DNA from 4 places in the Bacillus sp. NS1 genome. Region 1 is predicted to be linked to each of the others. Evidence: riboswitches for the same ligand, from Rfam matches in the RefSeq annotation. Region 1 holds a riboswitch; each other region holds the start of a gene.
What was found. A riboswitch is a leader RNA that binds a small molecule or an ion and turns the genes downstream of it on or off. The one in region 1 is predicted to bind S-adenosylmethionine.
Positions count from the first base shown of each region.

Region 1 (4,174 bases):
TGATCAGCGTTCCTTCATAAAACGCGCCGAGATGAAAAGCGCCTTCTGCATGATCTTGTTCATATTTGCATTGTTCGATGGATTGATGGGGACGCAGGATACGATGCCGGATTTCGTATGTATCTTCCGCGGAAATGGTTTTGACTTCGAGCATGATGTTCCTCCTCATATACCGATTTTCTATATCGTAACACGAATCCTATTAAAAAAGACCGCCCGATTGATTCAGGCAGTCTTATCGGAATTAATGCAAATAGATATTTTGTCGCTGCTCATCTTTTTGCTGGATATAAGAAGTGAGCTCAGCAGTTAAGTCAGATCTGAGAAAAGGCGTAATCAAATAGATGCCGTTAAACAGCTCGCATGCCGTATCCAACAGAGAGCGTGCAATTGCAAGGCCCTCCGCTTTTTGCTTCTCTTTGTCTTCACCGGCGAGGGCCATTGTTTCCCGAATAGAGTCAGACAGCTTAATGCCCGGAATTTCATTGTGGATGAATTCAGCATTCCGGCTGCTAGTAAGCGGCATAATTCCGATATAGATCGGCGTCTGCAGATGCTTTGTTTCGTTATGGATATCGACAAGCTGCTGTTCGGAATAGACAGGCTGTGAAACAAAATAATCGGCGCCGCAATCTATTTTTTTCTCCAGCCGTTTTACCGCTTTATCCAGGTGGCGGACGTTAGGATTAAATGCGGCTGCGACTGAGAAATTCGTTTTCTTGCCAAGCGGCTTTCCAGACAGGGACAGCCCTTCATTGAACTGTTTGATCAGCCTGATTAAATCAAAGGATGTTAAATCATAAACAGACGTGGCACCCGGAAAATCCCCGATTTTAGAAGGGTCGCCCGTGATGGCCAGCACGTCATTCAGCCCTAACGTATCAAGACCCATTAAGTGTGACTGCAAGCCGATAATATTTCGGTCACGGCACGTAATATGGACAAGAGAGCGCATATCAAGCTGCTGCTTCACAAGGGCGCCGCAGGCAACATTGCTGATCCGCGGGGTCGCTAGGGAATTGTCAGCGAGCGTTAGGGCATCGATTCCCGCTTCTTTTAATTCAGCAGCGGCGGACAGAAATTTGTCAAAACTCAATTTTTTCGGCGGATCCAGCTCTACGATAATGGAGCGTTTTTCCGCCGCGATCTCATTCAAGCCGGGCTCTGTCCGCTCGTGCTGAACAGAAACGAATTCCTTCGCCCGGGTTTTGACTTCTTTTTCTGTAATCGGAGCAAGCCCGCCAACCGCTTCCGCCATCGCCCGGATGTGATTTGGCGTGGTGCCGCAGCAGCCTCCGATAATCCGTGCGCCTTGCTTACGGAATTCTGACGCGCTGTTTTGAAAATACGTGTCGTCTGTTTCATAGACGAGCCGGCCTTCTTCAAGCGAGGGAAGACTGCTGTTCGGATAAACTGATAAGAACACGTCATCAAAAATCGGCACTTCGCTGAGCGCTTCAATCATATGATAAGGGCCGAGCCGGCAGTTAATGCCGACGATATCAGCTCCGAGATCCGCGATCGATCGCAATGCTTCAGAAAGCGGCGTTCCGTCCTGCAGTACGCCTTGCTCATGCATGGAGACATTTAACATAATCGGAAGGCCAGTCTCTTTGCGCGCGATTTTCAGCACTTCACGGGCTTCTTCCAAATCATAATACGTTTCTAACAGCAATCCATCCGGATCTTCATGCAGCAGCAGGTACAGCTGCTCGCGAAAGCTGCGTTTGATTTCGTCAAGGCTGTACGCATTTTTATTAAATGTGCGGATGCCTCCCATCGTCCCCAGAACGTACGCATCGCCTGCGGAAGCCCGTGCGATTTTTACTGCCTCTTGATTCATTTTTTTGATGTCATCCTCAAGGCCGTGTCTGGATAATTTAATATAATTGGCCCCGTACGTATTTGTTTGAATGATGTTGGCTCCTGCCTCAACGTATGCTTTATGTATGCGCTGAATTTCTTCCGGCTTTGAAATATTGAGCTCCTCAAAGCACCTGTCAATGCCATAGGAGTAGAGGAGCGTCCCCATTGCGCCGTCGCCGATTAACACTTGTGTTTGCAAATCTTCTAAAAGTCCCATTGTCTGCCTCCTTTATTCACATTCAGCAAGGAAAAAAGAGAAATAAAAAAAGTCCTCTTAAGAAGAAGACTTTGTCAGTGATTTTGTCTCTTCTTATCTTCCAAGCTGTTCGAGCTTGCTGGATTTAGCACCTTGGTCATGGCTTATCGCCATTACACCGGTTGCTGAAGCTTCGTCGGGCCAGTCCCTCTGCTTCTCTTGATAAGAACGGATATGAAGTTTTCGTGTTCAGGAAGTGCCAAAAGGTGGTTAGCGTTTTCCCTTTCTCCAAATTTACCGAAAATAAAGACAATAATCAATAGGATTCAGAAAATTTATCTGAAATTTATAAATTGAACGTCAATTGGCAGATCTGCGCCTCTCACTGCTGTGATAATCTGCTGCAGGTCATCCTTGTTTTTTCCGGTGATGCGCACTTGGTCATCCTGCACTTGAGACTTTACTTTCAGTCCGGAGTTTTTGATAATTGTATTGATTTTTTTTGCGTTTTCCTTGTCAATGCCTTGAACAAGTTTTGCACGCTGGCGCACCGTTCCGCCTGACGCGCTTTCAACCTTGCCGTAATCAATGTTTTTTGTCGGCACATTTCGTTTAATTAATTTACTGACCAGTACATCTTTCAGCTGGCTTAATTTAAATTCGTCATCAGAAACGAGGACAAGCTCCTCTTTATCTAAAGAAATGTCGCTTTTGCTTCCTTTAAAGTCGTAGCGTGTGCTGATTTCTTTGAGTGCGATTTGGATCGCATTTTGCACTTCGGGCAATTCCACCTTGGATACAATATCAAATGAGCTTTCTTTTGCCATATGAAAACCTCCATAACATTTAACTTATGTGTTGATTATAGTAGAATAAAGAGAAACTTCCAACAGATCAAAGAATCAATTTGTGATGATTGGAAAAAATGTTAACAGAATCCGCAGAAAAATAAAGCGGAACAGGAAGGACGATAGCATGAGACCAGGGCAGCAATTAACCTTGAGTATAGATCACCAAACTGACTTCGGTTACTTTTTAACCGACGGAGAAGACACGATTCTCTTACATAACAGTGAAATAACTGAGGATATCGAGGACAGAGACGAAGTAGAGGTTTTTATATACGTCGATCAGCAGGAGAGACTTGCGGCCACGATGAAAATTCCGGTCATCAGCGCTGATGAGTACGGCTGGGTCGAAGTGGTGGATACAGTGGAAGATATGGGCGTTTTCGTTGATGTCGGCTTATCTAAAGACGCGCTAGTTGCAACTGAGCATTTGCCGCCATACGAGGATGTCTGGCCGCAAAAAGGGGATAAGCTTTACTGTATGCTGAAGGTGACAAACCGAGGACGCATGTTTGCGAAACCAGCGCCGGAAGATATCATCAGCGAACTGTTTACCGACGCCTCAGAAGATCTGATGAATAAAGAGCTGACAGGTACGGTTTACAGATTAATCGCAACGGGTTCATTCATCATCACGGATGACGGTATCCGCGGTTTTATCCATCCGTCAGAGAGAAAAGAGGAGCCAAGACTCGGTTCAAGAATTACGGGACGGGTGATTCAAGTCAAAGAAGACGGTTCAGTCAACATGTCGCTGCTTCCGAGAAAACAGGACGCATTGTCTGTAGATGCCGAGTACATTCTAACGTATATGAGAACAAGAAACGGCGCTATGCCGTACGGCGACAAAAGCCAGCCTGACGATATCAGAGAACGTTTTAACATGAGTAAAGCCGCCTTTAAACGCGCGCTAGGCCATTTGATGAAGAACGGAAAAGTATATCAGCAGGACGAGTGGACATACGAGAAAAAATAGAAGGCCGCACAGGCCTTCTATTTTTTATATAAGAACTTCACAAATAAAATTCTGTTACGTATCATTAGGGGAGACAGAGTGTTTGGTTAGTTAAAAGACAGGGGGAGAGTTCGTGGAAATTCGCATCGATTTTTTATTGATCCTGATTGCGATGCTTTTCTTTTGGGTTGCTTATATGGCCGGAATAAAAAAGCAAACATGGATATTGTCCGGTTTCGGTGAGTCTCGGATACGTGAAAAAGACCGTCTGGCTAAAATTGCGGGATACTTTTTTCTAAATTCAGGGAT
Region 1 is NZ_JBZAZF010000002.1:221,574-225,747, forward strand. Features, by position in the region: gene AC4CV5_RS06565 (GNAT family N-acetyltransferase) at 1-154, opposite strand, end outside; gene AC4CV5_RS06570 (bifunctional homocysteine S-methyltransferase/methylenetetrahydrofolate reductase) at 245-2,083, opposite strand; SAM riboswitch class I at 2,174-2,291, opposite strand; gene AC4CV5_RS06575 (YajQ family cyclic di-GMP-binding protein) at 2,398-2,889, opposite strand; partial or broken gene AC4CV5_RS06580 (CvfB family protein) at 2,988-3,886, shown strand; gene AC4CV5_RS06585 (DUF3784 domain-containing protein) at 3,999-4,174, shown strand, end outside.

Region 2 (4,174 bases), 240 kb from region 1:
GGAAATGATGCCGCTCGTAAAGGACAGGGCGTTTCTTCCTGATTACAGCAGCATCGCCGCCGAAGTGAGAGAACAGGCGAAATTGATGTATTTAAATTATCCGAATAATCCGACTGGAGCTATTGCTACATCTGAATTTTTTGAAGAAACGGTCAGTTTTGCGAAAGAAAACGGGATCTGTGTCGTTCACGATTTTGCTTATGGCGCTGTAGGGTTTGACGGCTGCAAACCGTTAAGCTTTTTGCAGACTGAAGGTGCGAAGGATATCGGAATTGAAATTTACACGCTGTCAAAAACGTATAACATGGCAGGGTGGCGGGTCGGCTTTGCCGTCGGAAACGCTTCGGTCATTGAAGCAATCAATCTTTATCAAGACCACATGTTTGTCAGTCTTTTCAGAGCGACTCAGGAGGCTGCAGCAGCGGCACTGCTAGCTGATCAGACGTGTGTGGCGGAGCAAAATGCCCGATATGAGAGCAGGCGAAACGCTTGGATCGCTGCATGCCGGGAAATCGGCTGGGATGTGACAGCTCCGGCAGGTTCATTTTTTGCATGGCTGCCTGTGCCTGAAGGCTATACTTCCGAGCAGTTCTCAGACCTTTTGCTGGAAAAAGCAAATGTGGCGGTTGCGGCTGGAAACGGCTTCGGAGAATATGGCGAGGGCTACGTCAGAGTCGGACTGCTGACAAGTGAAGAAAGTCTCAAAGAAGCCGCTTATCGAATTGGGAAACTGAACCTGTTTACCCAAAAAAGCATTGACAAGATTTGATAACGGTGGGATAATTCAAAATAATTTATAAAATCTATATTTTCTTATCAAGAGCAGGCAGAGGGACGAGCCCGATGAAGCCCGGCAACCGACTTATAAAGCACGGTGCTAATTCTTGCAGCTGGCGGCTGAGAGATAAGATTCGGACGAGAAACGAAACCTCTTTAGACGCGATTGCTGTTTGAAGAGGTTTTTTTATATGGATGTAAATGAAAGGAGCTCAGGCATGAGTGAGTTAATAGCAACATATCTCCTGACCGAACCGGGAGCCGATACAGAGAAAAAAGCAGAACAAATCGCAACAGGATTGACAGTAGGCTCATGGACAGATCTGCCTCTAGTGAAACAGGAGCAAATGCAAAAGCACAAGGGACGGGTGATAAAGGTCGAGGAAAGAGAGGGAACTCCTGCATCAGGAAAACAAGCGGTGATCACAATCGCCTATCCTGAAATCAATTTCTCTCGGGATATTCCGGCTTTACTGACAACAGTGTTTGGCAAGCTGTCGCTGGACGGAAAAATTAAATTACTCGATCTTCACTTCTCTGAGGCATTTAAGCGCACACTGCCGGGACCGAAGTTTGGCGTATACGGCATTCGGAAACTGCTGGGAGAGTTTGAGAGACCGCTGTTAATGAGCATATTTAAAGGGGTCATCGGAAGGGACCTGAGTGATATTAAAGAACAGCTCAGACAGCAGGCGCTTGGCGGAGTTGATTTGATTAAGGACGATGAAATTTTCTTTGAGACAGGGCTGGCGCCTTTTGAAACAAGAATTACAGAAGGAAAGCAAATATTGAAAGAAACGTATGAGCAAACCGGACATAAAACGCTGTATGCGGTCAATTTGACTGGACGCACGGCGGATCTGAAAGACAAAGCGAGACGCGCTGCCGAATTGGGGGCGGATGCACTTTTGTTTAATGTCTTTGCTTACGGCTTGGACGTCATGCAAAGCCTAGCGGAAGATCCCGAAATCGCAATCCCGATTATGGCACATCCAGCGGTCAGCGGGGCGTTTACGTCTTCTCCGTTCTACGGCTTTTCTCACGCTCTTTTGCTCGGAAAATTAAACCGGTATTGCGGTGCTGACTTTAGTCTCTTCCCATCTCCATACGGTTCGGTTGCGCTTCCAAAAGAAGATGCGCTGGCGATTCATGAAGAATGTGTGAGAGAGGATGCCTTTAACCAAACATTTGCCGTTCCGTCAGCAGGCATTCATCCTGGCATGGTTCCGCTTTTAATGCGGGATTTCGGTATAGATCATATTATTAACGCCGGGGGAGGCGTACACGGACATCCAAACGGCGCCCAAGGCGGGGGCAAAGCGTTCAGAGCCATAATTGATGCTGTCTTAGAAGCCCAGCCGATTGATGAAAAAGCCGAACAATGCAAGAATCTGAAGCTCGCGCTTGATAAATGGGGAAAGGTTGAAGCCGTATGACGACTCGAAAGCCTTTAATTATTTGTGATTTTGACGGAACCATCACGATGAACGACAACATTATAAGCATCATGAAAACATTCGCTCCGCCGGAGTGGACGGCATTAAAAGACGGCGTCCTTTCCAAAACGCTGTCAATCAAAGAAGGTGTCGGGCGGATGTTCGGCCTTCTGCCCAGCAGTTTAAAAGAAGAGATTACAAGATTTGTATTGGAAGATGCAAAAATCAGGGAAGGCTTTCGGGAATTTGTAGCGTTTATCAATGAGCATGAGCTGCCGTTTTATATCGTAAGCGGAGGAATGGACTTTTTTGTATATCCTTTGCTTGAAGGCATTGTGGAAAAAGATCGTATTTATTGCAACCATGCGTCATTTGACAGTGACTATATTCATATTGATTGGCCTCATTCCTGTAAAGGGACTTGTAGCAATCAATGCGGGTGCTGCAAGCCGTCGGTGATACATGAACTTTCTGAGCCAAACCAATATATCATCATGATCGGTGACTCGGTTACAGATGTGGAGGCGGCAAAGCTATCAGACCTTTGCTTTGCAAGAGATTATTTATTAAACGAATGCCGGGAGCGGAACCTGAATCATCTCCCGTATCAAGATTTTTATGAGATAAGAAAAGATATCGAGAATGTAACGGAGGTACAGGAATGGCTGCAAAACAAGAACGCTGGAGAGAACTCGCTGAAGTAAAACGGGAATTGGCAGAAAGAGATTGGTTTCCGGCGACTAGCGGCAATCTGTCTATTAAAGTTTCTGATGAGCCTTTAACATTTCTCGTCACTGCAAGCGGAAAAGATAAACGCAAAGAAACGGATGAAGATTTTCTGCTGGTGGATCAAAACGGAGAACCTGCCGAAAGCGGGCATTCTCTAAAACCGTCAGCGGAAACGCTTTTGCACACACATTTGTACAATAAAACCAATGCCGGATGCTGCCTGCACGTCCATACAGTAAACAATAATGTAATCTCAGAGCTATACGGAGACCAAAAGAAAATCACGTTCAGAGGCCAGGAAATAATAAAAGCGCTCGGCCTGTGGGAAGAGGATGCAGAAGTGACCATTCCGATCATTGAAAACCCGGCTCATATTCCGACGCTCGCGGCTCTGTTTGCGGAAGAGATTTCAGATGATTCAGGAGCTGTTCTGATCCGAAATCACGGTATTACAGCTTGGGGCAGAACAGCGTTTGAAGCAAAAAGAGTCCTTGAAGCATATGAATTTTTGTTCAGCTACCATTTGAAATTGAAAACACTCCAGCACCAGCTGGTTAAATAAAAGGAGGAACTGAAATGGCAACAATTCGAATTCATGATGAGGCAAATACAACGATTGAAAATCAAGAGGAAGTAGCAAGCTTTCTGGACAGTCAAGAGGTTATTTATGAGCAATGGGATATTGCGAAGTTACCGGAACAGCTTTCAGAGAAATATGATCTGACAGAAGAAGAAAAACAGCAAATCCTTGATACCTTTGAAACTGAAATTAAAGATATCTCAGCCCGCCGCGGCTACAAAGCACAGGATGTTATTTCATTGTCAGACAGCAATCCGAAACTTGATGAACTGCTTGAGAATTTTAAAAGAGAGCATCACCATACAGACGATGAGGTTCGTTTTATCGTTAGCGGACACGGCATTTTTGTCATTCAGGGCAAGGACGGCACGTTTTTTGATGTCCGTTTAAACCCTGGAGATTTAATCTCCGTGCCTGAAAATATTCGCCATTACTTCACACTTCAGGAGGACCGCAAAGTTGTCGCGGTGAGAATCTTTGTCACAACTGAAGGCTGGGTTCCGATTTATGAAAAAGACAGCGTGAATCAGTAAGCAGGAAAAGCCCCGTTCATCGAACGGGGCTTTTTATATTTATTGCAAACGCCACTTTTCATATTGTGACATTTCTTTTTTAATCAGCGTCCAAATCAAACCTAATACAGCTGCATCAT
Region 2 is NZ_JBZAZF010000002.1:460,211-464,384, forward strand. Features, by position in the region: gene mtnE (methionine-glutamine aminotransferase) at 1-769, shown strand, start outside; SAM riboswitch class I at 811-911, shown strand; gene mtnW (2,3-diketo-5-methylthiopentyl-1-phosphate enolase) at 996-2,213, shown strand; gene mtnX (2-hydroxy-3-keto-5-methylthiopentenyl-1-phosphate phosphatase) at 2,210-2,917, shown strand; gene AC4CV5_RS07915 (methylthioribulose 1-phosphate dehydratase) at 2,875-3,504, shown strand; gene mtnD (acireductone dioxygenase) at 3,519-4,055, shown strand; gene AC4CV5_RS07925 (YkvA family protein) at 4,095-4,174, opposite strand, start outside.
Region 2: linked by a shared signal. The riboswitch ahead of mtnW (2,3-diketo-5-methylthiopentyl-1-phosphate enolase) and the one ahead of AC4CV5_RS06570 (bifunctional homocysteine S-methyltransferase/methylenetetrahydrofolate reductase) in region 1 are both predicted to bind S-adenosylmethionine.

Region 3 (4,174 bases), on a different contig from region 1:
AATGTCCATTCTTTTAACATATGTTTCTGTATATACCTTTTTCCGTTTATTTCTATGTAAGGAATGTCTTTCATGTCTCCGGCTAACTGTTTTGCCTCTGTTGTTGTTATTCCTAAAAAATGACCGATATAAAAGTAAATATCTCTTTCTTTTATAAGCAAGATATCACTCTGTTCATTACCTTTTGATTGGTTCATCTGCTTTAAGCCTTCTCCGATAAAATATCCAGCCAAAGCAACACCGATTCCTAAAAAAACGTCCATATGCATGCCTCCATTATGTCGATGTTATGTTATACGAGCTTGGCATACTCCGGGTTTCATTATTAACCAAAAAAACCGCCATAACGTGCTCTGGGCGGTTTTTTCGTTCATGCTTTTTCAATCTTCACACGGCCAGAAAAAAAGGTGGCGCCGCCGCCCATATCGGACAAGCGATCTGGGGTAAGCGCGTTTACAAGCTGTTTTTTTCCTGGTTCATCCGCCCATAATCCTTGGCTGACTACGACACCGGGCAGCACTTGTTCTCCGACTGCAGCGGTCAGCTCGCATTCTCCCCGGCCGTTCCAAATTCGTACAGGATCCCCATCAACGATTCCATGTTCTTCAGCATCTTTTGTGTTGATAAAGAGCTTTGGCGTTTTCTCAAGCTTGATGTGCTTTACATTGTTGGAGAACGTTGAGTTTAAGTAATTATGGTTTGGCCCCGGAACATACATAAACGGATGTTCGTCATCGCATGGAAGAGGCGTATGTGTCGGTAAAGCCGGGAAACCAGCTTGTTTCATTCTCTCTGAATATAATTCTATTTTTCCGCTTGGAGTTGGGAGTTCGCCTGGAAACAGCGGCTTTTCGCGTTGCGCTTTCATAAATGAATGCTTAGTAAGTGAATCGTAATCAATTTCCGCCAAATATGGGTTATCCGGATGGTCAAGTGCCTGGCGGATTAATTCTGCATCTGAATCTTTGAGCTCCTGGTCTGTGAATCCCATTGCTTCAGCAAGTAATCGGAACACCTCAGTGTTAGACTTGCTTTCTCCATATCTCTCAATCACCGGCAGCTGAAGCTGAATGTAATGGTGCCAGTAGGAGGTATAAAAATCAGTATTTTCAAAAGCGGATGTTGCAGGCAGTACAATGTCCGCATATGCAGCTGTTTCCGTTAAAAACAAATCATGAACCACAGTAAACAGGTCTTCCCGCAACAATCCCTGTCTGACTTTGTTCGCTTCTGGCGCGACAACGGCCGGATTCGTCCCGTAAATAAAAAGAGAGCGAATAGGTGGATCTGTTTCCAAAAGCACTTTGCCCAGCTGATTCATATTAAACGATCTCGGTGTGTGCCCTTTCAGTAAGTCAGGCCGCTGCAAGGCACTTGTGTTATATTCTAAAATTCCGCTGTTATGCTTAATTGCACCGCCCCCTGTGTGCAGCCATTGGCCGGTGATCGCCGGAAGACAGGCAATCGTCCGTACAATCATCCCGCCGTTATCGTGGTGCTGGAGTCCGTTTCCGATTCTGATAAAAGAAGGGGAGGTTTCGCCGTACATTCTTGCCAGCTGATAAATATCTTCGGTACTGACACCAGTGATCAGTGATACCTTTTCCGGATCATACTGTTTCACGTGTTCACGGAGCTCTTCATAGCCGACCGTGTATTCAGACAGAAATGCTTTATCATGAAGGTTTTCTTTAAATAAGATGTTCATGATGCCAAGGGCAAGTGCGCTGTCAGTTCCGGGTTTTATGGGAATAAACCAATCTGCGAGACGTCCTGTCTGATTTTGATGAACATCAATGACGACAATTTTGGCACCTTGTTTTCGTGCTTTTTGGGCGATAGTAATTTGGTGCATATTTGTGCTGACTGCGTTGATTCCCCAAAAAATAAATAGTTTCGTATGAATGGTTTCCTCGGGATCGATTCCCGCACTTATACCCATCGTATATTTATAGCCCTCAGATCCCGCTTTGCTGCAAATCGTTCGTTCAAGCTGGCTTGAGCCCATGCGGTAAAAGAATCGGCGGTCCATTCCTTCAGCTGTTAATTTGCCCATATTCCCGTAAAAACTGTATGGAAGTATGCTTTCAGCGCCCTCTTCATCAATTAGCTGTTTCCAGCGTGAGGTGATGGTATCGATCGCCTCTTCCCAAGAAATCGGTTCAAATATTGCCCGGCCTTTCGCCCCTGTCCGTTTGAGGGGTGTAGTCAGCCGCTTTTCATCATAAATGCGCTCCGTCATGTTTCGGACTTTGTTGCAAATGTTTCCGGCCGTGACTGGATGATCAGGATCACCTTGGACTTTCACAATTTTTCCGTCTTTTTTATGTATTAACAATCCGCACTGATCCGGGCAGTCAAGCGAGCAAACGGATTTAAAAATGCCGTTTTGTTGTGTGGCAAAAGATTTCATGGCCCAGTTCCTCTCTCTAGTTAGATATATTGTAAGAATTATAACATTTCGGATGATAACGTCAATTCTGAAAAAAGAGATTGACATCAATCTGAGACTTCTTTATTATAAACGTATTCTTCATTCCGAAAATTACATATTCAACGTTTTCTATCCAGAGAGGTGGAGGGACTGGCCCTATGAAACCTCGGCAACATTATTGTGCCAATTCCAGCAAGCGTCAGCTTGAAAGATAGGAAAGCAAGGTTTATACCGGCGTCTGTCAGTAAACAGGGCACGCTTATACATGAATCTCTTTCCATCTTCGGAAAGAGATTTTTTTTTATGAAAAATATGATGAAAAGGATGTTTTGCACCATGACGGTTTTGGTTACAGCACCGTACAACGAAGAAGGAAGAAAAGAGCTTGAAGAATTGTTCGGCTCAGTTATTTATCATTCCTGGAAGGAACAAGGCCGGGCATACCGGGAAGATGAACTCATTCAACTACTAAAAGAATCACATGCGATAGGCTTGATTACTGAGCTTGATCAAGTAACAGACAACGTATTTGCATCTGTTTCAGGCCTTTCATTTGTGGGCGTGTGCAGAGGAATGCCCTCCAATGTGGATGTGGCTGCAGCGTCAAAAAGGGGCATACCCGTTTTCTATACACCTGGGCGGAATGCACAAGCCGTTGCTGAAATGTTTATCGGCAATGTGATTTCCTTTCTCCGCCATACCAGCACCTCTAATCAATGGCTGAAGGATGGAAAATGGGACAGCGATTACTTGCAGGCTTATGTCAAATTCAAAGGGAATGAATTAACGGGAAAAACGGTCGGCATGGTTGGGTTCGGCGCGGTAGGGCAAAGGATTGCAAAACTGTTGACAGCGTTCGGCTGTAAAATAAAGTATTACGATCCATACGTACAGGACGATCTTCCCCTATATGAAAAAGTATCTCTTAAAACGGTGTTTTCAGACAGTGATATCGTTTCTGTCCATCTGCCTCGTACCGAGGAAACACTAGGACTTATTGATCGGTCGTATTTTGATCTAATGAAAGAGAGTGCGATTTTCGTCAATACTTCGAGAGCAGTTGTGGTAAACCGTGAAGATCTTTTATCTGTATTAAAAGAACATAAAATCAGAGGAGCGATTTTAGACGTTTTTTATCATGAACCTCCAGAGGAATCAGATTACGAATTCATCTCATTGGCTAATGTTCTGGCAACACCGCATCTTGCTGGAGCAACCTTCGAAGTGGAGGATCATCACGTGACGATCTTGAACGGAGCTCTCAAAAAGTGGAAGGGTGAAAAAACTCTTAATATTCCGACATTGTATAACAAAGATGAACTAAAAACAGAGGTATAAGAAAGGAGGGTAACGCAATGAAAAAACAAAAAGGCTATCTCGTTTTTGATATCGGCACAGGGAATGCGAGAGTAGCGGTCGTGAGTGTATCGGGAAATGTTCAAACAGTTGAACGGGAGGACATCGTGTATTCAACCGATACGCTTTACCCAGACAGCCGTTATTTTTCTCCTCAGTTGCTGTGGAAGCAAGTGATGAAACTGGCAAAACGTGCACTTTCTCGTTCTCGTGATATTGACATCATTGGTTTGACATCGACGAGTCAAAGACAGGGGATTGTGCTGATCGATCAAAACGGCGACTCTTTTCTCGGGCTGCCGAACATTGATAATCGCGGCCGTGAGTGGGAGGAGTGCATACCCAATCGAGAAGAGATATACAGCCGCACAGGCCGCCTTCCGA
Region 3 is NZ_JBZAZF010000003.1:950,851-955,024, forward strand. Features, by position in the region: gene AC4CV5_RS15565 (hypothetical protein) at 1-263, opposite strand, end outside; gene AC4CV5_RS15570 (molybdopterin oxidoreductase family protein) at 371-2,413, opposite strand; SAM riboswitch class I at 2,561-2,652, shown strand; gene AC4CV5_RS15575 (2-hydroxyacid dehydrogenase) at 2,738-3,772, shown strand; gene AC4CV5_RS15580 (FGGY-family carbohydrate kinase) at 3,790-4,174, shown strand, end outside.
Region 3: linked by a shared signal. The riboswitch ahead of AC4CV5_RS15575 (2-hydroxyacid dehydrogenase) and the one ahead of AC4CV5_RS06570 (bifunctional homocysteine S-methyltransferase/methylenetetrahydrofolate reductase) in region 1 are both predicted to bind S-adenosylmethionine.

Region 4 (4,174 bases), 200 kb from region 1:
TCTGTATCAATGTCACCGACAAGCGGAAGCAGAGCTGTTGATTTGCTCAAGGTAATGATAGGCGAGCTTAATTCCAATATCATTTCTCTTTGGGCGTTTAATTGCTGTTTGGCATTCATTTCAGCGTGATCGACGAATGTATAAATGGTAAAATCAAATACTTTTACAATCAAATCTGCCCATTTTTGTTTCTCTCCCGATTCAAACGCCGACTCGTTTTCATCTGCGAACTTCTCAAAATACTTCGTATATAATCTCCGGTTTCTCATAAACTCCCGAATGACATACTGAACCGGAGTGTCGAGATGCTTTTGATCGTTCGTCAGCTCAATGACCCACTCTTGAAATTCTTCGAGAAATTGTTTTTCCGGTAAAACATACATGTAATTCAGATGCCGGTAAAACTCTCTGTCCTGCTCTTTCAATTCTTCCGTTACAGATGCATTATGTAAGGCGTAAAGCGAATTCGGATCACTTTCCTCCATTGTTTCAATCCATTCCTCGGCCATTTGTTCCACATGCTCTGAAAAAAATGCATATAATTTTTCATTCAGTTTCATCACACTGCTCCTTTCCCCAACACTATTATAACTTGACTGACAGCTGAATCCCAGTCATACACGTTACACCCATCCAATATTTTGCAAATTACTAATTCTTTGGGTTGTATCCTATTTTTTCAAAATGCTTCAAATGGCTCTGTCCGAACGGTTGTTTTTTTCATATAATATGAGGCAACACCCTTGAATCCACTTGTAAGCATAAAAAAGGAGGGCTTTTTTATGAATGGTGAAATCCGCTTGATCCCGTATGTGACGAATGAGCAGTTTATGGATGTAAACGAGCTTCCTGAGGGTATTAAAGTGATTAAGGCGCCAGAAATGTGGGCAAAAGGGGTAAAAGGCAAAAATGTAAAAATTGCTGTATTGGACACAGGCTGCGATACAAGCCATCCTGATTTAAAAAACCAAATCATCGGCGGAAAGAACTTCACAGATGATGACGGCGGCAAGGAAGATGCGATTTCCGACTACAACGGACACGGCACACACGTCGCCGGAACGATTGCAGCTAATGATTCAAACGGCGGCATTGCCGGAGTTGCGCCTGAGGCAAGCCTATTGATTGTGAAGGTTCTTGGCGGTGAAAACGGCAGCGGACAATACGAATGGATTATTAACGGCATTAACTACGCTGTGGAACAGAAAGTCGATATCATCTCAATGTCCCTTGGCGGTCCTAGCGATGTGCCAGAGCTGGCGGAAGCAGTGAAAAACGCCGTCAAAAATGGAGTGCTTGTCGTTTGCGCAGCGGGAAATGAAGGTGACGGCGACGAACGCACAGAAGAGCTTTCCTACCCTGCGGCATATAATGAAGTCATCGCTGTTGGATCTGTTTCCGTAGCGCGCGAATTATCAGAATTTTCTAACGCAAATAAAGAGATTGATCTTGTGGCACCGGGAGAAAATATATTATCAACCCTTCCTAACAAGAAGTACGGTAAGCTTACCGGCACTTCAATGGCTGCCCCTCATGTCAGCGGAGCGCTTGCTTTAATCAAAAGCTATGAAGAAGAATCATTTCAAAGAAAGCTTTCTGAACCTGAGGTTTATGCACAGCTGATCCGCAGGACACTTCCGCTTGATATTGCAAAAACGCTGGCAGGTAATGGATTCCTGTATTTAACCGCTCCTGATGAACTGGCAGAAAGAGCAGAGCAATCACATTTGATGACCCTATAAAATTATTTTTCTTATATAATATAAACTGAATATTAAAAATAAAGTTTCAAATTCTATGTTGACAACGAATTTGAAATACTGTTAAGATTACCAACAAATGATTCAACTTTTCAAAAAATTAATAACATTTTCTCTTATCGAGAGTTGGGCGAGGGATTGGCCTTTTGACCCCAACAGCAACCGACCGTAATTCCATTGTGAAATGGGGCGCACTGCTTTTCGCGCCGAGACTGATGTCTCATAAGGCACGGTGCTAATTCCATCAGATTGTGTCTGAGAGATGAGAGAGGCAGTGTTTTACGCAGAAAAGCCTCTTTCTCTCATGGGAAAGAGGCTTTTTGTTGTGAGAAAACCTCTTAGCAGCCTGTATCCGCGGGTTAACAAGAGTGTTTTACATATAAAGGAGGAGAAACAATGACAACCATCAAAACATCGAATTTAGGATTTCCGAGAATTGGACTGAACAGAGAATGGAAAAAAGCACTTGAAGCGTATTGGAAAGGCAGCACTGATAAAGATACGTTTTTAAAGCAAATCGACGACCTATTTTTATCCGCAGTAAAAACACAAATTGACCAGCAGATTGATGTTGTGCCTGTTTCTGATTTCACACAGTATGATCATGTACTCGACACAGCAGTCAGCTTCAACTGGATTCCGAAACGATTCAGACATTTGACTGACGCTACCGATACATACTTCGCTATTGCCCGCGGAATAAAAGACGCCGTATCAAGTGAAATGACAAAATGGTTTAATACAAACTACCATTACATCGTTCCTGAATATGACGAGAGCATTGAGTTCCGCCTGACAAGAAACAAACAGCTCACAGATTATCGCCGGATCAAACAGGAATACGGCGTTGAAACAAAACCTGTGATTGTCGGCCCTTATACATTTGTCACGCTGGCTAAAGGCTATGAACCCTCTGAAGCAAAAGCGATCCAAAAACGCCTTGTGCCGTTATATGTACAGCTTTTGAAAGAGCTTGAGGAAGAAGGCGTAAAATGGGTTCAAATCGATGAGCCTGCGCTTGTTACAGCTTCTGCCGAAGATGTCCGCGGCGCAAAAGAATTATTTGAAAGCATTACAAACGAGCTTTCATCCTTGAATGTGCTTTTGCAGACGTATTTTGATTCTGTTGATGCTTATGAAGAGCTGATCTCTTACCCGGTACAGGGAATTGGCCTTGATTTCGTTCACGATAAAGGCAGAAACCTGGAACAGCTGAAAACACACGGATTCCCAACAGATAAAGTGCTGGCAGCAGGCGTCATTGACGGACGCAACATTTGGAAGGCAGATCTTGAAGAACGTCTCGACGCCGTTCTTGATATTCTCAGCATTGCAAAAGTAGATGAACTGTGGATTCAGCCTTCCAGCAGCCTGTTGCATGTTCCGGTAGCGAAGCACCCTGATGAGCATTTGGAGAAGGATCTGCTGAACGGATTATCTTACGCAAAAGAAAAACTAGCTGAGCTGACAGCTTTGAAAGAAGGTTTAGTATCAGGAAAAGCGGCGATCAGCGAACAGATTCAGCGGGCGAAAGCTGATATTCAGGCGCTCAAACAATTTGCAACTAGCGCAAATTCTGAACAAAAGAAAGAGCTGGAGCAATTAACCGATAAAGACTTCAAACGCCCAATTCCTTTTGAAGAACGTTTAGCCCTGCAAAATGAATCTCTCGGCCTCCCGCTTTTGCCGACGACTACGATTGGAAGCTTCCCGCAGTCTGCTGAAGTGCGGAGCGCACGCCAAAAATGGCGGAAAAAAGAGTGGTCTGATGAACAGTACCAAAACTTTATCAATGCAGAAACAAAACGATGGATTGATATTCAGGAAGAATTGGAGCTGGATGTGCTTGTGCACGGTGAATTTGAACGGACAGATATGGTCGAATACTTCGGTGAAAAGCTGGCCGGCTTTGCCTTCACAAAATACGCTTGGGTTCAATCATACGGCTCACGCTGTGTCCGCCCGCCAGTCATTTACGGAGATGTTGAATTTATTGAACCGATGACAGTGAAAGACACGGTGTATGCACAATCCCTGACATCCAAGCATGTGAAAGGAATGCTGACCGGTCCTGTTACAATCTTAAACTGGTCCTTCCCTCGAAACGACATTTCGAGAAAAGAAATCGCCTTCCAAATTGGGCTTGCCCTTCGCAAAGAAGTAAAAGCGCTTGAAGATGCAGGCATTCAAATTATTCAAGTGGATGAACCGGCGCTGCGCGAAGGCCTTCCATTAAAAACCCAAGATTGGGATGAGTATTTGACTTGGGCGGCAGAAGCATTCAGATTAACTACTTCTTCCGTGAAAAACGAGACGCAAATTCATACACATATGTGCTACAGCAACTTCGAAGACATCGTAGATACGATCAATGATCTTGATGCCGATGTAATTACAATCGAGCACAGCAGAAG
Region 4 is NZ_JBZAZF010000002.1:417,641-421,814, reverse strand. Features, by position in the region: gene rsbRB (RsbT co-antagonist RsbRB) at 1-560, opposite strand, end outside; gene isp (serine protease Isp) at 783-1,742, shown strand; SAM riboswitch class I at 1,874-2,029, shown strand; gene metE (5-methyltetrahydropteroyltriglutamate--homocysteine S-methyltransferase) at 2,157-4,174, shown strand, end outside.
Region 4: linked by a shared signal. The riboswitch ahead of metE (5-methyltetrahydropteroyltriglutamate--homocysteine S-methyltransferase) and the one ahead of AC4CV5_RS06570 (bifunctional homocysteine S-methyltransferase/methylenetetrahydrofolate reductase) in region 1 are both predicted to bind S-adenosylmethionine.